Regions from separate parts of the Arthrobacter sp. 05L44 genome, predicted to be linked through region 3. Evidence: riboswitches for the same ligand, from Rfam matches in the RefSeq annotation. Region 3 holds a riboswitch; each other region holds the start of a gene.
What was found. A riboswitch is a leader RNA that binds a small molecule or an ion and turns the genes downstream of it on or off. The one in region 3 is predicted to bind cyclic di-AMP.
Positions count from the first base shown of each region.

Region 1 (6,871 bases), on a different contig from region 3:
CAACTCCGAGGTCGCCACCTGGGTGGCCGCCAACTACCAGGCCCAGACCGTGGGTAACGCCACCGTGTACAAGCTGGCAGGCTAGGCCGCCATGGCTGGGATCCTGTGCACGCGGACCGGAGTGTCAGACGGAATGTCCGACGGGGCGGCTGCAGGGGCGGTGGAGGGACGTCGCCTGCCGGGAACGGCGCGGGCACACCTGGCCGGGGTTCGCTCGATGCGGGCACGGGTGGAGCTGGCGGTCCTGCTCCTGGCGACGGCCGGGCTGTACCTGTGGAACCTCGGCGCCTCCGGCTGGGCCAACGCCTTCTATTCGGCCGCGGCCCAGGCAGGTTCGCAGGACTGGACGGCCTGGTTCTTTGGCTCGTCCGACGCCGCCAACGCCATCACCGTGGACAAGCCGCCGGCGTCGTTGTGGGTGATGGGACTCTCGGTGCGGTTGTTCGGGCTCAACTCCTGGAGCATCCTCGTCCCGCAGGCGCTGATGGGTGTCGGCACGGTCTGGCTCGTTTATCTGGCCGTCCGCCGGGCGGCGGTACCCGCTGCGGCCGACCGGGTCCTGGCCCACCGCGCCGGGCTGCTGGCCGGCGCGGTGATGGCGCTGACCCCGGTTGCCGTCCTGATGTTCCGGTTCAACAACCCCGACGCCCTGCTGGTGCTCCTCATGACGGCGGCCGCCTACGCCGTGCTGCGCTCCATCCAGGACGCGCGTCTGCGGTGGCTACTGTTCGCCGGGGTGCTGCTGGGCTTCGGGTTCCTGACCAAGCAGCTTCAGGTGCTGCTGGTGGTTCCCGGGTTCGCCCTGGCGTACCTGCTCGCGGCACCGGCCGGAATCGGCAGGCGCGTCCTTCATCTCCTCGCCGCCGGCGGTGCAATGGCCGCCGCGGCGGGGTGGTGGCTGGTCGCCGTCGAGGTCATCCCGGCGCCGGACCGGCCGTATATCGGCGGGTCACAGAACAATTCCATCCTGGAGCTCACCCTTGGCTATAACGGCCTGGGCAGGCTCAGCGGGAACGAGACCGGGAGTGTGGGCGGCGGCAACGGCTGGGGCACCCCGGGCCTGTTCCGGCTGTTCAACACTGAGTTCGGCGGCCAGATTGCGTGGCTGATCCCCTCGGTGCTGTTGCTCGGCGCCGGGTTGTTCTGGCTGGGGCGGCGGGCCCCGCGGACCGACGCCGTCCGGACCTCCGTGATCATCTGGGGCTCGTGGGTCCTGGTCACCGGCCTGACCTTCAGCCTGATGGCCGGCATTATCCACCCGTATTACATGGTGGCGCTGGCTCCGGGGATCGCCGGACTGGCCGGGCTGGGCGGGGTTCTCCTGTGGCAGCGGCGGGAGCAGCCGGTGGCCGCCTTTGTGCTGGCCGGCGCCCTCGCCGCAGCCGGATTCATGGCCACCGCCCTCCTCGGCCGCACGCCGGCGTTCCTGCCGTGGTTGCGCTGGGTGGTCCTGCTGGGCGCCCTCGCGGCCGCGGCCCTGGTGCTGTTCGCCGGGGCACGGGGCGTTCTGGGGTCCGGTGGAGCGCGGGCGACGGGGCTTGGAGGCACGGGTCCCCGCACCGGCCCCGGCTCGCTTTCGCTCCTAACGCGCACGACGGCGTCCCTCGCAGTTGCCGTTGCCCTCTCCGGTCCGCTGGCGTACTCGGTATCCACCGCGGCCACAGCCCATAGCGGCGCGATCGTCTCTGCCGGCCCCGCGGTGTCCGGCCGCGGCGCACCCGGAATGGTGCCGGCATTTGGCGGTGCAGGCGGGTTTGGCGGTCCGGGCGGCGGCAGGGGTGGCGGGATGGGAGGTCTACTCGGCGCCAGCACGCCGTCGGACGCCCTCGTCACCCTGCTCAAGGCTGACGCCGGCACCTTCACCTGGGCGGCCGCCGTCGTCGGCTCCAACAACGCTGCCGGCTACCAGCTGGCCACGCAGCTGCCCGTGATGGCCGTGGGCGGATTCAACGGGACGGACCCGGCCCCGACGCTTGAACAGTTCCAGCAGTACGTGGCCGCCGGGAAGATCCACTACTTCATCGCCGGGACCATGATGCAGGGCGAAACGGGCTCGGACGACGCCGCCCGGATCGCCTCGTGGGTCGCGGCCAACTTCACGGCCCAGAGTGTCGGTGGGACCGAGGTGTACCTGCTGGCGGGGTAGCCGCCGCCGACGCACCCCGCCATTTCGACGGTTCCTTGCCGACTCGACGTTCATAAGCGTCGAGTGGGCGCGGAACCGTCGAAACGGGGCCGATGGCGGCGACGGAGACGGCCTCAGCACAGACCAGGTCTGCGGCAAGACGCCACGCTGCAGCTCGTGATCTCCGTTACCAAAATGTGACTTCTGAATGAAAGTACAGTACCGTTTTAGAGTGCGGCAATCGATCTGGCCGCATATCCGGATTGACGCCATGCTCTGCCGCTTCCCGGATTCCGATGGACCAGGCAGAGGCGGGGGACCCAGTGTTCCCGGGCATTCTGCATCCATGCACCCAAGGGGTTAAGCCGCACGTCGATTATCCGTGCGGCCGGATATTGCATCCGAACCCGACAGCTAACTCCGTAGGCGTTGAGAGGCGAACATGACTGAATTCAAGGTACAAACGCGCCCCGAGGGCGCTAAACGCACATCCGACGCCGACACCGCGCGTCACCGGGCCGAGCCGTCCAAGCGTTCGTCGGCCCTGTCGCGGGTCGGCACCCGCTCCAACGGCAAGCGTGCCGCCGTCGTTGCCACCGCATTCGCCGTCCTGCTGGGGGCCGGCGCCGCGGGGCAGGCTTCCGGTACGTCCGCCCACACCACTGAGGCGGCCAAGGACTCGAAGGCTTCGCTGGAGACCCTGGACTTCGAACGCGTCGGAAGCACCAGCACACCGTCGCCCACGGCCATGAGTGTCGAGGCCCAGGCCTCCACGGTCAAGCCCGCCAAGGCTCCCGCCGCAGCGGCTCCGAAACCGGCTGCCGCCCCGGCGCCCGCTCCCACTAAGCCGGTGGCAGTCGACGACCCCGCAGGCGCCCAGGCCTACGCCGCGTCCCAGCTGCCCGCCCACGGCTGGGCGCCGAGCGAGATGCAGTGCCTGATGAAGCTCTGGACCCGGGAATCGGACTGGAAGACCACCGCCACCAACGCCAGCAGCGGCGCCTACGGTGTGGTGCAGTCGCTGCCGGCCGAGAAGATGGCCAGCGCCGGCGCCGACTACCTGACCAACTACAAGACCCAGATCAACTGGGGCCTGCAGTACGTCCAGGAACGCTACGGTTCGCCGTGCGGTGCCCTGAACTTCCACTACGCGAACAACTGGTACTAAGAAACACCCCGCGGCCCTGCCGCACATAAAGCTCAGGCGAGGCCCCGGATCCACTGGATCCTGGGCCTCGCCCTCGTCTGCCGTCATTTGTCGCCGGCCGCGGCCCGCGAGCCCCGCGGCCGGGTGCGAGCCCCGCTAGCCGTTCGTGCGGCCGGGGATGTACTGCACGGCCCATTTGTTGCCGTCCGGGTCGGCGAAGTACAGGAAGTGCCCCCAGTCCTGGACGTCGACGTCGCTGACGTCCACACCGTTGTCCTTCAGCTGCCGGTGCGCGGCCTGGATATCGCTGACCACCAGCTGGAGGCTGGGCGCAGTGCCGGGCGGGGCATCTATGAGGCCCTCGCCGATCGCAATCGAACACCCGGAGCCCGGCGGAGTCAGCTGGACAAACCGGATGCCTTCCGAGGGGCGCTCGTCGTAGTCGGCGTTGAAGCCCACCTTGTTGACGTAGAAATCCTTGGCCCGGTCCACGTCGGACACCGGCACCATAACAAGTTCAAGTTTCCAGTCCATGGGCACAGGCTAGCCCGGGACACGTTTCGCCGGAACCCCCGACGCCGGCACCCGCGAACGAATACCGGCGGACGGAAGCCTAGACCGCGATCCCGTACAGGCGGTCGCCGGCGTCGCCCAGGCCGGGCACAATGTAGGACTTTTCGTTCAGTTTCTCGTCAATCGAGGCCAGCACGATGGTGACGTTGGCTTCCGAGAGCTCTTCTTCGAGCTTGGCGAGGCCCTCGGGGGCGGCCAGCAGGCAGATGCAGGTGACGTCGGAGGCGCCGCGCTTGAAGAGGAACTTGATGGCCTCGCGCAGGGTGCCGCCGGTCGCGAGCATGGGGTCCAGGACGAAGATCTGGCGGTCCGTCAGGTCCTCGGGGAGACGCTCGGCGTAGGTGATGATGTCCAGGGTCTCTTCGTCGCGGGCCATGCCCAGGAAGCCGACCTCGGCGGTGGGAACCAGCTTGGTCATGCCCTCGAGCATGCCGAGCCCGGCGCGCAGGATCGGGACCACCAGCGGGGTGGGTTTGGTGAACGCCGTGCCGATGGTCGTGCTGACCGGCGTCTCGATGGTCACCGGTTCGGTGCGGACGTCCCGGGTTGCCTCGTAGGCGAGGAGCGTCACGAGCTCCTCGGTGAGCTGGCGGAAGACCGGGGACGGGGTGTTCTTGTCCCGCAGAACGGTGAGCTTATGGGCGACCAGCGGGTGGTCCACAACGAGAGTGCGCATGGGTCAAAACTATCACCCGGACGCTGAGGACCGTCCCGCGCTGCCGGACGAATCGGCGTCGGCGGCATCACCGCCGGGCGCCCCCGCGCCGCCTGCGACGCCGGGGGCACGGTCGCGCAGGTGCGCCTCGTTATCGAACGTCGGGGCGGGCCCGGTGTGCTCCCGGTGCCGCAGCACATGGAAGAGTCTGTGGGCCAGGATCACGATCCCCACCCAGCCGAATCCGAGCACCCAGCCGATGATCACGTCGGTCATCCAGTGGTGGCCCAGGTAGACCCGGCTCATACCCATCGCGAAGATGAAGAGCACCCCGGCGGCGATCAGGCCGACACGTGCGATGGTGCGGTGCACCTGGAGGCAGGCGAGGTAGACCACCAGCCCGATCACCACCGTGGTGTTCAGGGTGTGGCCGCTGGGGAACGACGGCGAGTTCTCGTAAGGGGGGACGGCGTCGGCGTGGTCCGGGCGGGCCCGTCCGATCAGCTTTTTGCCCAGCGACGTGGCGGTAATGGACACGGCCGCGGCGCCGCCGATGAGGATCAGGGGCCGCCAGGTCCGCGAGACCCAGGTCAGCCAGGCCGTCAGGATGCTGGCCAGGATGGGCATCCCGATGCCGCCGCCGATGTTGGTGAACCCGGTGACGAAGGAGTCCAGGCCGGGACTGCGCAGGTGCTCCATAAAGGAGAGGGTGGGTTTGTCCAGGTTGGCCAGGCCGGCGTCATCCACCACGTTGTCGTAGACCTCCGCACTGAGGAGGGCGAGCATCACGATCACGACGCCGCCGATCAGCATGGTGATCCACAGGGCGGCGTACGGCACCACCCACTTACCCCAGCGCCGCATCAGCCAGCTCTCGGTCCTGGTACTCACTGCCGTCTCCCGACTTTCCGGTGCACCGCCCGGGTGCACAGCCTGCTTAGGATCGAAACTACCATTGAGCCATGACTACCCCCGAGCCGCGCCATGCCGAATGGATGAGCCTGGCCCTTGCCGAAGCGCGCCGGGCGCTGGCCACCGCGGACGTGCCGATCGGCGCGGTCGTCATCGGCCCGGACGGTTCGGTGCTGGGCACGGGGCGCAATGAGCGCGAAGCCCTCGGGGACCCGACGGCGCACGCCGAGGTGATCGCGATCCGGGAGGCGGCTGCCCGGCTGCGGGGCAGGCGTTCCCTGGAGGGGGCGGCCGACGACGGCTGGCGGCTGGAAGACTGCACCTTGGTGGTCACGCTGGAGCCGTGCGCAATGTGCGCCGGCGCCGTGGTGCTGGCCCGGATCCCGCGGGTGGTCTTTGGCGCCTGGGATGAGAAGGCCGGGGCCGCGGGTTCCGTGTTCGACATCCTGCGCGAACGCCGGCTGAACCATTGGGTGGAGGTCTACGCCGGGGTCAGGGAGCAGGAGTGCGGCGCACTGCTGCGGGGGTTCTTCGCCGGGCACCGCGGCGCCTGAGGAGCGCCGGCGGCCGGCTGGAAGGCCAGCGGTCAGCCCACGCGAGGCCGCCGGGCTACCGCGCTGCCCGCTCGAGGCCGCCGGGCTACCGGCTAGCGGTGGCCGTGGTGGACGCGCGCAGCGCATCGATCCGCTTTTGCCGCGACGCGGGCGAGTCCAGGCTGAAGGCACGGAAGTCGCCCAGGTCCTCCCTGATCCAGTCCTCCACCTCGGCGATCCGCCGGGTCACGGCCGGCGTTGCTGTGCCGAACACCCAGGCGGCGATCCCTTCCCGGCCCGGATCGTACTGCCAGAGCCCGATGATCCGGCCGCGGTCGACGATGGGGTGGTCCGGAAGGTCGGCCTGCAGCGCCAACGGGGCCAGGGCCGCTTTGCTGTGATCCGCCCCGGCCAGCAGTTCCGCCGCGTTCCGGCGCAGCAGCACCAGCGAATCGGTCCCGGCGAGCAACTGGATCTGTTCCTCGGCCGGTTCCTCGAATGCGGCCAGGAGTTCGACGTCGTCCGGCAGCATCCAGAGCGGGTCCCCGCCGGCGGCGGTGGGAACCTCGACGGCACCGACGGCGGCGAGCGCGGTTTTGCTCTGCGCGACGGTGAAGCCGGTGAACCACTGCGACTGTTTGAAGCTCGCCCCGCCGGTCCAGCCGAGGTACCGCCGGATCAGCTGGGCGCGGACCTCGTGGTCGCCCAGGGTGCTCGGCCGCAGTCCCCAGGGTTCGTAGGCGTAGCGCTGCTGGTCGAGCCGGCCGTTGGCGGGGACCCGCCGGATCCGGCCGTCTGCCTGCAGGATCCCGAGGGCGGTGGGCAGCGTGGTCGCCGCGCCCTTCTTTTTGCCCTCCTCGCCGAGGTTGCGGACCGAATCGCCAAGTTCCTCCTTGAGCTGGCGCGGGTCCATGGGAACCCCGGCC
Region 1 covers NZ_JBFTNS010000009.1:46,686-53,556, reverse strand. The annotation lists gene AC1DHY_RS14490 (glycosyltransferase family 39 protein) at 1-85, shown strand, start outside; gene AC1DHY_RS14485 (ArnT family glycosyltransferase) at 92-2,146, shown strand; cyclic di-AMP (ydaO/yuaA leader) riboswitch at 2,400-2,569, shown strand; gene AC1DHY_RS14480 (aggregation-promoting factor C-terminal-like domain-containing protein) at 2,568-3,293, shown strand; gene AC1DHY_RS14475 (VOC family protein) at 3,429-3,806, opposite strand; gene upp (uracil phosphoribosyltransferase) at 3,886-4,521, opposite strand; gene AC1DHY_RS14465 (phosphatase PAP2 family protein) at 4,534-5,364, opposite strand; gene AC1DHY_RS14460 (nucleoside deaminase) at 5,463-5,966, shown strand; gene AC1DHY_RS14455 (DNA glycosylase AlkZ-like family protein) at 6,052-6,871, opposite strand, start outside.
Region 1: linked by a shared signal. The riboswitch ahead of AC1DHY_RS14480 (aggregation-promoting factor C-terminal-like domain-containing protein) and the one ahead of AC1DHY_RS11015 (M23 family metallopeptidase) in region 3 are both predicted to bind cyclic di-AMP.

Region 2 (6,871 bases), on a different contig from region 3:
CCACCACCGTCGCCATATATACGTACAACGGCAGCGCGGCGGACAATCTGAATGAGGAGGTCCTGCGCTTCGCCCGGGCGGAGCACCCGGACTGGATCAGCAAGGACGGCCAGAAATGGGCCGACGGCCTGTTCATCTTCGCGCTGGATCCGGTGGCCCGACACGTCGGGACCTACATGGGCGAAGACCGGAAGGTATCCCTGGAGCAGCGCACCGACATCCAGGACGCAGCCAAGGAACTGCTGCGCGACGCACAGTGGACGGACGGGACCATTGCCGGCATCCGCCGCGGCGCGGAGCTAATCAACCAGCCCTGGTACCGCTCCACCGCCTTCCTGGTCACCGCCTGGAGCGCCGCAGGAACGGTGGTTGCCGGTGCGGGCGCCTGGTTGCTGGTGCGGTGGCGCACCCGGGTGGGCAGCCGCAAGGAAATAGCCCGCGGTGACGCAAACTACTCCAACGTCAGCATGGACCTGCAGGTGACCGAGCTCAACGCGGGCACCATCCCGGCGTCCTCGCGCTACGGCAGCACGGTGCTGGAGAAACACCGCACCTTCCTGAGCCGCTATAAAGCCGCCACGGGCCTCGCCAACCAGGTACACGCGCTGACGTCCCGGGAACTATCGCGCAGTCCCGGCCTGGCGCTGGCCCGGGAGTACGCCGATGCGGCCGCGGAACTCGATGCCCTGGACGACGTCATCGCCGACACAAACGCCCTGCTGAACCGCGGGTCCACGTGGGCGACGGCGTGGGACCGTCAACTGGCACCGTTCCGCAGCGACCTGGCCGGCATTGAGGGCATGCTCGCCAAGGGCCACGGTGAAGGCGATTCCGCGACGGCCGCTTCCCTGCGGTCCTTCCGCGACGCCAGCCAGCGGGACATGGAACGCTGGACCGCAGACCTCGCGGACGGCACCATCACCCCTGAGACGGCGCTTGACCGCTTGCGCGACGCCAGGACTGAACTGTCCGGGCTGCTCAAGGCCCACGCCGACACGGTAATCGCGGGCTATGCACGCAATGACCGGGAGGCCGAGCTCATGCGGACGCAGATGGAGGAAGCGCAGGAAGGAACGGGGAAGAAGCAACGGCGCAGTTACGAGCCAAGCATCCTGGGCACGGTGTATCCGTCGTACTACTTTTTCTCGGTCCCCACCTTTAATACTGGGCTCAGCACCGGGGTTTCCAGCGTCAGCTCAGCCCGGGGCGGAAGCACCACGGGATACGGCGGCTCGGGCGGCAGTTTTTCCGGTTCCGGGAGCTCCTCCAGCTTCTAGGAAAGGTGTATCGACAACCGGCGGCCAACCGAGGATTCTTGGCTCCGTAAGCAGTTAAATTCCCTGAGCGAAAAGAGGGAGTGCAATGTCCACCAACGTTGTCACCCAGCTGCAAGTAAAATCCCACAATTCCCCTGATGAAAAGCGCCGGCCGGACAAGAGCGAGATCGACATCGTGTCGGTCGGCGACTACACCATCGGCCGGCTGAGTTTCGAGCCGGGATGGCGCTGGTCCGAATGCATCAAACCCGTGGTGAACACCGATTCCTGCCAGAACAGCCACGTTGGCTTCTGCGTGTCTGGCAAGCTGACTGTCGAGACCACCGACGGCGGCCGGATCGACATCGCCGCCGGCGACTCCTACACCATTCCGCCGGGCCACGACGCCTGGGTTGAAGGCGGCGATCCGTTCGTCGGGGTTGAGTTCCTGAGTGCGGCCGCCTACGCCAAATTACCGGACTAGGCACCACCCGCACGGCCCTTCCCGTAGCGGCGGGGCCACGGGTACGCTCGGGCCATGCGGAAGATCATCGTAGCGATGCAGGTTTCCCTGGACGGCTTCTTCGAGGGACCGGACGGCGACATTGGCTGGCACATGGTCGATGACGAACTCCACGGCTACTTTAACGACCAGCTAAGCACCATGGGGGCGTTCCTGGATGGCCGGGTCACCTACCAGCTGATGGCCGACTACTGGCCGACGGCGGACCAGGACCCGGACAGCTCACCGCGGGAGGTCGAGTTTGCCCGGATCTGGCGTGACATGCCGAAAATCGTCTACTCCCGGACCCTCCGGGAAGCCGGCTGGAACACCACGGTGGTGCGCGACGTCGTTGCGGAGGAGGTGCTGGCGCTCAAGGCCGAGCCCGGCGGGGACCTGGCGCTCGGCGGCGCGGAACTTGCAGACACTTTCCGCCGGCACGGACTGATCGACGAGTACTGGATCTTTGTCCATCCCGTCCTGCTGGGCCGGGGTAAGCCGTTGTTCAAGCCTGCGGAGGGCAGGACGGCAATGGCCCTCGCTGAAACCCGCAGGTTCGGCAACGGCGTGGTCCTGCTGCGGTACGGCAGCTAGGCGTTCAAAACACCAAAAGGCCGGCGGCCGGGTGCCCGAGGGCAACCGGCCGCCGGCCTTGGAAAGAGGCCTTGCGCGGTAATTAGGCGCCGGCGCGGACGAACGTCACGCTGCCGGTGGCGGTGAGCCACGACAGGGGGTGCTTGATGGTCTGGTTGCTGCCGTTCATGCCACCACTGATGGCCTGGCCGTCGCCGGCGTAGATGGCCACGTGGCCGGACTGGACGATCATGTCGCCAGGCTGCGGGGTGCTGACAACCTTGCCGTAGTTCATGAACTGCTGCGGACCAAGGTCGCCCACCGGGATGCCGGCTGCGCCCAGGGCCTTTTCGACCATGGCGGTGCAGTCCTGGGTGATACCGATCTGGCTGTAGGCGGCCGAGAGCATCGCGGCGTTGACTCCGCCGGCTGCCGGGGCAGGTGCGACTGCAGCCTTTGCCTGGACCGTGATCTGGGGTGCGGCCGGAGCCTGGGCAACCACAGGGGCGGGGACGGCGGCGGGAGCCGGTGCCGCAGCCACGGGCTTCGGCTGTTCGATGACGGGTGCCGGCGTGGTGGCGACTGCCGGGCGGTCGAAGCTGATGCGCACGGCGGAGTCCGCCGAGACGGGCGCCGAAACCTTGCTGCCGACGTCCACGGAGGATGCCGGGGCGGCGTCACGCTCGGCCGGTGCGGTGGCGGCGTTGGCGGCCATGCCGCTGGTGAGGACCAGGCCGGAGGCTGCGAAGATCACCGCGGCCTGGCGGCCGATGGTGCCGGACTTGACCGAGAATGCTGAACCCCGCCCGGCGGTTGCGTCGGAGCGATGGCGCGCAGAAGTAATGCTTGAAGACATGAATGTTGCCTCTCCCAATGCCTGCGAGGTGAGCTGTCGGATTCGGATGGGAGGCACCCGGCCGCGGGCCCGTCTGAAACGGACGCTGTGCGGCTTCACCCCAAGACCCGCTAAGAGCGCAGGTCGAAAGTGGTTTCCCCGTCTCTGCCAGATGGTTGCATTCGGATCCCGGGCCGCGGCAGAGTTAGGCAATCGGCTCGGGAGCGCCCGTATCGGATACAAACAGGCACCCATCAACGGTAACGACTCCGCGCCGGATTGTCACATTCAGGTAACGGGACCGTGTTGTGGCGGCAAAATTTCCCTACGTCCGGGTGCCCCGCCGCGCATAGGATGAAGGCATCCAGCGTTCCCGGAGCGGAGGCCCGAACATGACCAGTCCCTGTGTGGCAATCTGCCAGCTGAGCGACCAGCCCCGGGAGGATTTTGATGTCAACACCGAATTGCTGGTCCTGGAAGGAACCGAGATCCATGTCGGCACCTGGGACGCCGAGCCGCGTGACGGGGGCTTCGATGTGCACGTCCTGAACGACCGGGTGGACGCGCTGGGGTTTATGGTGGTCACGGACTGGCAGTTCCTGGACGGGAAAGCCTACGCCGTGGTGGAGCGCCGGCCCGGCACGTAACCGCTCTTCGCCTTTTCCGTACCGCCCGTTTCGACTGCTTCCCGGACCAGCCCGGCGTCGTCCGCGGTCCCCGTCCGGGCCAGCCCCGCCTGCCGCTGCCAGCGGTCCCAGTCGCCGTCCCCGGCCCGGAGCCCGCGGAGCGGGGCCAGCAGGGCGGCCCGCCGCAGCCAATCGTCCGGATCCTGCAGCCAGCGGCCCAGCACGGCCTCCGCGCGGGAACGGTTCTGGCCGGCGAGGCCTGCGGTGAGCGGCCCGACGACGTCGGTCGCCAGCGGATCGGCCAGCTCGCGCAGGCGCGCGGTCCGCAGGAAACCTTCGATCCGGGTCAGGTCCGAGTTATCCAGCACCGGAAGGCGGGACTGGAGCAGGACGACGGCGGCGAACCGGCGCTCGAAGACGGGCGCCTCCCACAGTTCCGAGCAGAGGGCGGTGATGTCGTCATGGCTTAGGTTCCGGTACCGCCGCAGTGCGTCCCGGACCGTTCCCCGGATGGCCCCGACGGATGAACCGTAGCTTGCCAGCCCGGTCCCGAAACGGGCCCGGGCCTCCTCCGCCCGCTGCCACGAGCCCTCCCGCTGCAGGGCCGAGTCAATGAATTCACCGGCCTCGCTCATGGGTCCATTCTGTCGTGCCGCCGCCGGGGTGTGCCGCCGCTGCGGTGCGCCGCGCGGCGGCCGTGGCCCGTCTCAGCCGGTGACCAGCCTGGTTGTCCGGTTCCAGGTCAGCCGGCCCCGCTGGAAGTCCGAGGCCCGGCCGACGGTGACCGCGTACTCATCCGTGGTGGGGTACCCGAGCCGTCCGCTTTCCCTGCCCAGGGCAGTCCAGCGGCCGCGGATCGCGCCCAGGACAAAGTGGGCGCCTGTCTTCGCGGTCCAGTAGATGGACGATCCGGACGAGCCGGCGAAGTGGTTGTAGCGTCCCAGCCCGTCCGGGGTGCGGGTCTCGTCCTGCGTCGGATAACCGAGCGGGCCGCGCTCCCGGCCCATCGCCGTCCACTTGGCCCGGATGACCCCCACAATGTAGTGCGCCCCGGTGGCGGGTGACCAGTAGATCGAGGCCCCGCCCGAGCCGGAGAAGTGGCCGTACCGGCCGATCGTGTCCGGGGTGGTCAGCTGGTCAGTGGTCGGGAACCCGAGGATTCCGGCGGCCCCGCCCATGGCCTTGTAGCGGGCGTAGATGGCGCCGCCCACCCAGTGCGCCCCGGTGGCCTGGGACCAGCAGATGACGCCCTTGACGTAGTCCTGGCACTTTCCTGCCCCGACCGGGTACTCCAGGGTCAGCGACCTGCCCAAAACCGACCTCGGGTCGCCGGCGCCGGTCTGGTAGGCCTTCAGGGCGATGGGGTCATCGACGCCGGCCCCGGTGAGCATGACCTTCTGCGCGCCCTGCCCGTCGTCGGCGGTAATCAGGTAGTAGGTGTCCGCGGTTCCGGCCTGGCCGACCGCCGTGGGCTTGAACGTGACGCTCTGGTAGGCGGATTCACCCGCGGGGATCACGAGGCCTTCGGCGATGGGATTGGTGGTGGAGAAGACCCCGAGCGGCGCCTTCGCCTTGGTGATGGTCATTGGGATATTGCCGGTGTTCACAATCGTGAAGTCCCACGTGGCCGAGGTCCCGATCGGAACATTGCCGAACGCCAGGGACGGCGGGAGCTGCAGGTGGGCCGCTCCCGAGACGGCGGTGGCGTTCACGGGGACGGTCAGCGAGCCGCGGTTGGTGGTGACCACCAGCTGGTCAGTGACGGGGGTCGCCGTTGTGGGGCTGAACGTCACCGAGACAGGGACCGAGGTGAGGGGCTGGATGACCTGGCCCACCGCCGGAACCGTGGCGGGGTCGACGCTCAGGGATGCATTGGCCGGCAGGGTCACACCCGTAACGGTTGCAACGCTCAGGCCCGTGTTGACGACGTTGACCGTCTGCCGGCTGCTGGTTTGGGTCGGGACACTGGTGTACGTGAGCGTCGCCGGGGTGGCGCCCAGGCCTTCCTTGGTTCCTATGGCGTGGACCCCCAAAAGGTCCACCTCGCCGTCGGCCATGGTGACAGTCAGCGCACCGTCCGCCTGTCCCGGGGCCGCCGGCGCGAACGTCACCGGAACCGTCAAGCTTGCCCCGTTCGCCAGCGTGCGCGGCAGCGCCAGCGTGCCAATCCCGAACGGAGCGGCCGCCGTGACGGTCTGGACCGTGACGGCGCGGGTGGCGGTGATGGTCACGGTGCCGGTCTTCACCGTGCCGACCTCAGCCGTCCCGAGGTCTCCGCTGGCGGTGCCCATCGCGGACGTGGTCGGCGCGCCGAACCCGATGATGTGGCCGTCCCGCGTCCCGACGTAAACCCGGCCGTTGTCGGTTGCCACAGTTGAGAACTTGGCTGCAATGCCCAGCGGCGCAGTGAAGACCTGCTGGAGTTTGCCGGCGCTGTCCGGAAGGGCGCGGTAAGCCCGAAGCTCAGCTCCGGTACCGGTGGGGCCGGTGACGTAGACCGCCCACACCAGGGCGGTGGACGCGTTGGTGCCGTTGGAGGTTACGGACGGAGCCCCGGAGGTATAGCCGAACGTGCCTACGGAGGTCCCGACCGAGGCCAGCTGGATGCCGCCGGTGCTGCTGGGCAGGAGCTTATGCGCCCGGAGGTACCCCTTGTTCTCGACGGTGTAGACGTAGCCGCCGCTGGTGGTCCCAAGGAAGGCCGGCCGTCCCCAGACTCCGCTGTACGGCCCGGCCTCGTCGACGACCGCATCGGTACCGCCGGCCCCCTGCCCCATGCCGCCCAGGTTGTCCCGGTCCAGCAGGTAGACGCGCCCGTCCTTCCCGACCTGCACCAGCAGCCGGGGATGCGCTGCGGTTCCGTAGCCGGCCGGGATGGCGATGGGCGCACCGGATCCGAGGTCGGCGTCGTTCTGGTCCAGCTTGGCGTTGTTGGCGGGGCTGAAGAAGTCGGTGGGTTTGAGGTTGCCGTCGGCGCCGACGGTGAGCCGGACGACGGACTCGGCCAGCGTGGCGGGCGGGGTCTTCCCGGGACCGGCTTTCGGGGAGATGCCGTTGCCGGTGGAGAAGAGGATCTGGC
Region 2 covers NZ_JBFTNS010000002.1:180,608-187,478, reverse strand. The annotation lists gene AC1DHY_RS06130 (DUF5129 domain-containing protein) at 1-1,277, shown strand, start outside; gene AC1DHY_RS06125 (cupin domain-containing protein) at 1,363-1,740, shown strand; gene AC1DHY_RS06120 (dihydrofolate reductase family protein) at 1,795-2,352, shown strand; gene AC1DHY_RS06115 (NlpC/P60 family protein) at 2,435-3,187, opposite strand; cyclic di-AMP (ydaO/yuaA leader) riboswitch at 3,192-3,357, opposite strand; gene AC1DHY_RS06110 (hypothetical protein) at 3,559-3,813, shown strand; gene AC1DHY_RS06105 (DNA alkylation repair protein) at 3,780-4,427, opposite strand; gene AC1DHY_RS06100 (Ig-like domain-containing protein) at 4,500-6,871, opposite strand, start outside.
Region 2: linked by a shared signal. The riboswitch ahead of AC1DHY_RS06115 (NlpC/P60 family protein) and the one ahead of AC1DHY_RS11015 (M23 family metallopeptidase) in region 3 are both predicted to bind cyclic di-AMP.

Region 3 (6,871 bases):
GCGGCGAACTTCGAACCGAACTCGCCGAACGAGAGGTGCTGCGCCTTGTTCTCTACCAGGCCGAAGCTGGCGATGTCCCAGAACGCGGTGGAACCGCCGACGCCAAGGATCACCTCGTAGCCGTCGGGGGCGCGGAAGAACTCGCTGAGGCCGCTCCGGACCGAGCCAACGAGGTCCTTCACGGGCGCCTGGCGGTGCGAGGTGCCCAGCAACTTAGCCGACGCCGCGGTGAGGGCCTCGATCTGTTCCGGCCGGACCTTCGAGGGACCGGCGCCAAACCGGCCGTCCTGGGGCAGCAGGTTCGCGGGGATAGTGATGCTGGTGTCGCTCACAGTGGCTCCAATTGTCGGCTGGGTGCGTGGCGTGGCTGGGCGGGTCCGGCGCCGGGGCGGCCATGACGCTATTTATTCTGCCCGACGGCCCTGCGCGGGCGGGAAAATGTCCCGTCATAGTCCGGTCACTGAGACGCGGCGGTGGGGAGGGCCGCAACTGCCGCCCGCCGGACGCTGAATTATCCGGAGTAATTCAAAATAGGCTAGGCTGAGCGTGACGTACGCCGGATCCAGCCAGGGCGCATCCTGCAGGCTGTACGGTGGGAAAGACGCAAGGACGGCGCTCGAGGAGCTGAGCTGAATGACGGATCTGATCGATACCACCGAGATGTATCTCCGGACCATCCTGGAACTTGAAGAAGAGAACATCGTCGCCCTCCGCGCCCGCATCGCCGAACGTCTCCGCCACTCCGGCCCCACCGTATCCCAGACCGTTGGCCGCATGGAGCGCGACGGCCTGGTGGTTGTTTCCGGCGACCGGCACCTTGAACTGACGGAAACGGGACGGAAACGCGCCATCGAGGTTATGCGCAAGCACCGCCTCGCCGAACGCCTGCTCGCCGATGTCATCGGCCTGGACTGGGCCTACGTCCACGAGGAAGCGTGCCGGTGGGAGCACGTGATGAGTGAGCGCGTCGAGCGCCGGATCTTCGAAATGCTGGACCACCCCACCGTGTCCCCCTACGGAAACCCGATCCCCGGACTTGCCGACCTCGGCGGCCTCCCGGCGCCCGAGCGCGGAAGTGGAGTGGTCAACCTCCTTGACGCCATGGCAGGCTACGGTGCCGACTCGCGGATCACCGTCAGCCGCCTGGCCGAGCCCATCCAGGTGGAGCCGGAGCTGCTGGTCCAGCTCGATGAAGGCGGAATCCGTCCCGGCGCCCGGGTATCGCTGGAACGGGTAGGGGAGTACATCTCGGTGCGTGTTCCGGACATCGAAGGGGCCCTCGAACTGCCCCCCGAGGTCGCGGCCCACGTCTTCGTTACGCTGGGGTAACTTCGTCCCCTCGGACGCCCGCGGGGACGCCGGATAGTTATGCACAGGCCGGATAACGGAATTATTACCGTGTCCCTTAATCGCCTATAGTTGATGACTAGCACCGATACACAAGCGTTATCTGATCCGGAGCCGAGCTCTGCCAGCGGATCAGTAGGCGATTCACCTTTCTGGCAGAGGCGGGGGAACCACTAACGGCTGCTGAACCAGCAGCCTTGGGGTGAAGTCCGCTAGCGGCAAGCGCTTTCGCAGGAATGTCCCTGGACACCCCTGCGCCTGAATGCTTGCACCGGCGGACCGGGTCTTTGAACTCTCTGACCCGAATCCGACAGCTAACTTCGCAGGCTTTCCAGAGAGGAACCTTCTTGACCATCCAGACCGTCAGGGGCCGCCGTCGTGCGACCGGTCCCGCTCCGGAGCCGCGCCCGGCCGCCGTCGTACACGACGAGCGCCCGCGCGATGCGCGCCGCGACGAACGCCGCGGCAGGCGCAGCCCGTTCCGGCAGGTGACCGACTTTGCCGCCGTCAGCGGCGTCGGGCAGAAGGCGGGCATTGCCCTGGCTGCCACCGGTCTGGTGCTCACCGTTGCCGTGCCGGCCACCGGCCCCGCGATGGCCACCGACACGGCCCGGTCCGGCTCCGTTTCCGCCGCGGCACAGCCGGAAGTCAAGGCCGCAGCGGCCGCGATCAACTTCAACCGCACCGCCGTGACCACCAAGGGCGATCCGGACAGCAAGCTCAAGCAGCTGCTCAGCGCACAGTCGGCCGGCTCCATCACCCGGGCAGCGTCGGCAGGCAGCCTGGGCGCGCCGCTGGACGTGATGGTCACCGCTTCACCCTTCGGCTACCGCATCAGCCCCATCACCGGGGCCGTCGGCGAGTTCCACCGCGGCCAGGACTATGTCGCCCAGTGCGGCACGGCCGTGCACGCCGCTGCGAGCGGCACCGTTACCTTTTCCGGTTGGCACCCCTACGGGGGCGGCAACCGCATCGTGATCGACCATGGCAATGGCCTGGAGACCACGTACAACCACTTGTCGTCATCCAACGTCCACGTAGGCCAGCAGGTCTCACGCGGAGATGTCGTGGCGATGAGCGGGACCACCGGCGCCTCCACCGGCTGCCACCTCCACTTCGAGGTGATGGTTAATGGGGAAGTCGTTGACCCGCTGGGCTGGCTTTAGCCAACCCGAGGGACCACTCGCATTTCTGTGACACGCCGTGATCTGAATGTGACATTGAGTCCCAACTGCTGTACCGTATGAAGCACGCCAACTTCTCCGAAGTTGGCGCTCTTGAGTGGATTGCCTAACTCTGCCACCGCTCAAGGTCCGTTCGCATCACATCGTCTGGCAGGGGCGGGGGAACCAATTTTGGTCTTCGCAAGAAGACCTAGGGGTTAAGTCGCAAAGCTTCCCAGGAAGCAGCGCGGCCGGGTGACTCCCATCCGAATCCGACAGCTCACCTCGTAGGCATTGGGAGAGGCTACTTTCGTGTCTTCACGCCACAATGCTGCGCGTTCTCGCGCCAGCGAGGCTCAGATGAGCCCGCTGAACTCCATGCTCCGCGCTGCCCTTGCCGGCGCCCGGACTGGATCAGTAAACGCAGTTCCCGCTTTTGGCGCGTCTTCGCAGTACACCCTTCGCTAAGAAACCCGTTTCGGGGCGATCCGGCGTACCCCCAAGATGCCGGAGCGTCCTCAGTCCCGCCTGTCAAGCGCGCGGACACAAGGATCACGAAAGAGAGAACTAAATGACTACTCGTGCAAACATTGCACGCCACCGCGCGGAGGTCACCAAGACCAACTCGCTGGCTGTCATTGCTAAGGCCGTCGGCGACAACGCCGGTGGTATGGGTCGCCAGGCCGCGGTTATCGCTGCTGCCTCCGGCCTGGTACTGACCAGCGGTATCGCAGCCAACGCTGCCGAGACCAACGTTCAGCGCGAATCGACCTCCGCTTCCGCCACGGAAGTACAGTCCAACGCACCGGCCACCATCTCTGCGGCCTCCAGCATCGCCATCTCCTACGAGAAGCCGGCAGTCACCACCGCACCGGCTCCCGTTGTTGAGGAAGCCAAGCCGGTTGTCAACGTGCAGGAAGCCGGAACCACCACCGGTACCGGCACTGGCACCGCGGTCACCGCATCGCTGGACGCGAAGGCACCGGCCGCCGTCAGCGGCATGGGCGCCTCGATCGCCGCCGCTGCCTACGCACAGATCGGTGTGTCCCAGGACTGCACCATGCTGGTGACCAACGCACTGGCCGCAGTGGGCGTCCACTACCACGGCTGGCCGGCTGGCTACCTCTCCCTGGGCCGCACCGTGAGCGCCGCTGAGGCTCAGCCGGGCGACCTCGCCTACTACCAGAACGGCGGCATGGGCATGGCCCACATCGCTGTTTACGTCGGCAACGGCATGGCCGTTCACGGCGGCTGGAACGGCGGAACCACCGCGCTGTACAGCGTCAACGTCGGCTCCGGCCCGGTCTTCATCCGCGTCGGCGGCTAGGACTTACCCCGGCCTACGGCCACAGCATTTCAAAGGACCCCTGCCCGGCGGCAGGGGTCCTTTGCCATGTACGGCGCCGGCCCCACCGCCGTCGGGGGAGACCCGCTCCGGACGCGGCGCGATAGATCCGCGACGAATAAATTCGGTGATCCGGGCGATCCGTGTTTACTCTTGTGGTGTCGATCCATAGCCCGACCATGCACAGGGCAGCCGGCCCTCGTGCCCCTGGCGGGTGCGGCCGTGAAGAGGTATGCGGATGCGCACTCTCGTTCTGAATGCTGGATATGAACCGCTGGCGGTAGTCACCTTCCGCCGGGCGCTGGTCCTTGTGCTAACAGGGAAGGCCAGTGTGGTGGCCGAGGGGGATGATCCCGTAGTGGGCCCGCAAGAGATCCTCGGGCGCCCGTCGGTCATCCTGCTCAACCGCTACATCCGCCCCCGCTACAACACCCTCACCGCCGTCAGCCGGCGGGGCGTCCTCCGCCGTGACGGCCACCGCTGCGCCTACTGCTCCAAGGCCGCCCACACCATTGACCACGTGCAGCCCAAGTCCCGCGGCGGGGCCGACTCGTGGGAGAACCTTGTGGCCGCGTGCCTGCGCTGCAACAATGCCAAGGGCGACCACACCCCCGCCGAAATGGGCTGGAAGCTCGGATTTGTGCCGGGTCCGCCCAGGGGCACGATCTGGCAGATCAAAGAGCTGGAGAAGCCAGCCCCGGCCTGGGATCCGTTCCTGCTCCCCGAAAAGGCGCACTAAGTCCCGCGCCCGGCAGCGCTCCGGCGCACGGGCGGCTAGGCTGGGCGGGTGGAATTCGACGCCGTAATTCTCGCCGGGGGACGGTCCTCCCGGCTCGGAGGCGCACCTAAGGCCCGGTTCACGGTGGACGGCGCCACGTTGCTGGAGCGGACCCTGCGCGCCGCCCGGGGCGCCCGCCGTACGGTGGTGGTCGGCCCGGACCCCGGAAGCCTCCCGCGCGGGGTGCTCGACTGCCGGGAAGACCCGCCGTTCTCCGGCCCGGCCGCGGCCATTGCCGCGGGACTCCGGCGCCTGGCCGGCGGCGGGCAGGGCTCTCCGGAACCCGGCGCCGCCCCGCTGACCCTCGTGCTCGCCTGCGATATGCCCCACGTCGCCGGGGCGGTGCGCGCCCTCCTGGAAGCGGGAGCCAGCCTCGACGAAACGGCCGGCGACGGCGTGCTCGCGGTGTCCCCGGACGGGCGGACGCAGCCCCTTGTAGGGCTTTATGGCACGGCCGCGCTAGAACGGGCCATTGCTGAAGCTGCCAGGCGAAACGCCCTGGCAGGCGGATCGGTCTTCTCCCTCCTTGCTAGTCTGGAGCTGCGGCAGGTTCCGGTCCCGCCGGGCTCCACGGACGACGTGGATACCTGGGAGGACGCCGCCGCTCTGGGTGCGGCCGACTCCAGCTCGGCACCCCCGGAAATGCGGCGGCCCAACTCGACCTTGGAGGCAAACGGTGAAGAGCCAGGATGAAACGCTAGAAGACTGGTGCCGTGCACTGCTGCAGGCCCTCGAGCTCGAAGACGTCGACATTGACATCAACGAAGTGCTGGGACTGGCCGGCGTCGCCGCCCACTCGGTGGTGCGCCCCGCCGCGCCGCTGACCACCTTCATCGCAGGCTTTGCCGCCGGACTGGCGTCCGGATCCGGCCAGGCGCCGGACAGCGTGTCCATGCAGGCCGCCATGGGCGTCGCCCGCAAACTCGCCAAGGAGTACGCGGCCGCCGAGGCTCCCGGGGCATGACGGCGGAGCCTCCCCGCGGCGGCGGCTCCCACGAGGACCGGCCCCGGCCCGACGCCGTCGCCCCTACCCCCGGATCTGCCCCCGGCTCCGACGGCCCGGAAGAACCGGAGACCCCGCACCGGCACCTCGCCCACAGCTGGCAGGAGGCCCGCCAGCTGGCGTTCGACTGCGCCACTCCGATCCCGCCCGCGCCGGTCCCGCTCCGGAGTGCACTGGGCCGGACCCTTGCCGAGGACGTCCTTGCCCTGCACGACATGCCCCACTACCCGTCCTCCGCGATGGACGGCTGGGCGGTCAACGGCAGCGGGCCGTGGATCCTGGCCGACCCCGGACAGCGGCTGGCCCCGCACCAGGCGAGTCCGATTGTCACCGGAGGGCTCATCCCGCCCGGGGCGAAAGCTGTCCTCCGCAGCGAAAGCGGCGTCATCGCCCCCGATGAGGACGGGCTGCCGGAACTGAAGCTGGGCGGGGGAGCCAAACCCGGGGAACCCCGCAACGGTGAACATATCCGGAAGGCCGCCGAAGAGGCTGCGGCCGGTGAACTTCTGATCAGGGCCGGCACCGTACTCAACCCGGCGCATCTGGCCCTGGCCGCCCTCGCCGGCCAGGACGAGCTGCCGGTGCTCGGCAAGCCCGTGGTCCGGCTGGTGCTCACGGGCGCCGAAGTCGTCAGTACGGGAGTCCCGGCGGCCGGGGAAGTCCGGGATACCTTCGGCCCGCAGCTGGCCGCCGTCGTCGAAATGCTCGGCGGTGTCTGCGCGGGCGAAGTCAAGATCGGGGACCGCGACGAGGAGTGGCTCGCCGCCCTCGAGGACACCAACGATCCCGCGGCAAGTAACGCCGCCCCGGGTGCCGTGCAGCCGGCCCACGGCACCGCCCCGGCAGACCCCGACGCCGAGCAGGTACCGGCCGACGTCGTTATCACCACCGGGGGAACCGGCCGGTCCGGCACCGACCACCTCCGGCGCACCGTCGCGGAACTGGGCGGCCGGCTGCTGATCGATGGCATCGCGATGCGCCCGGGGCACCCCGCCGTTCTGGCCGAGCTGCCCGACGGCCGCTTCGTGATCGGGTTGCCCGGCAATCCGCTCGCGGCCATGATGGCGCTCTCCACCATCGGCGCGCCCCTGCTGGCGGCCCTGGGCCACGGGACGGCACCCGCGGTCAGCGAGGTCCCCTGCGGCACCATGATCGACGCCGATCCCGGCCGGACGCGGCTGATGCCCTTCCGGATGCTGTACGGCATGGCCTCCCCGGCCCAGCACACCGGGCCG
Region 3 covers NZ_JBFTNS010000004.1:157,318-164,188, reverse strand. The annotation lists gene serC (phosphoserine transaminase) at 1-332, opposite strand, end outside; gene AC1DHY_RS11020 (iron-dependent transcriptional repressor DtxR) at 634-1,329, shown strand; cyclic di-AMP (ydaO/yuaA leader) riboswitch at 1,475-1,691, shown strand; gene AC1DHY_RS11015 (M23 family metallopeptidase) at 1,695-2,513, shown strand; cyclic di-AMP (ydaO/yuaA leader) riboswitch at 2,641-2,818, shown strand; gene AC1DHY_RS11010 (NlpC/P60 family protein) at 3,082-3,837, shown strand; gene AC1DHY_RS11005 (HNH endonuclease) at 4,094-4,594, shown strand; gene mobA (molybdenum cofactor guanylyltransferase) at 4,643-5,326, shown strand; gene AC1DHY_RS10995 (DUF6457 domain-containing protein) at 5,310-5,597, shown strand; gene AC1DHY_RS10990 (molybdopterin molybdotransferase MoeA) at 5,594-6,871, shown strand, end outside.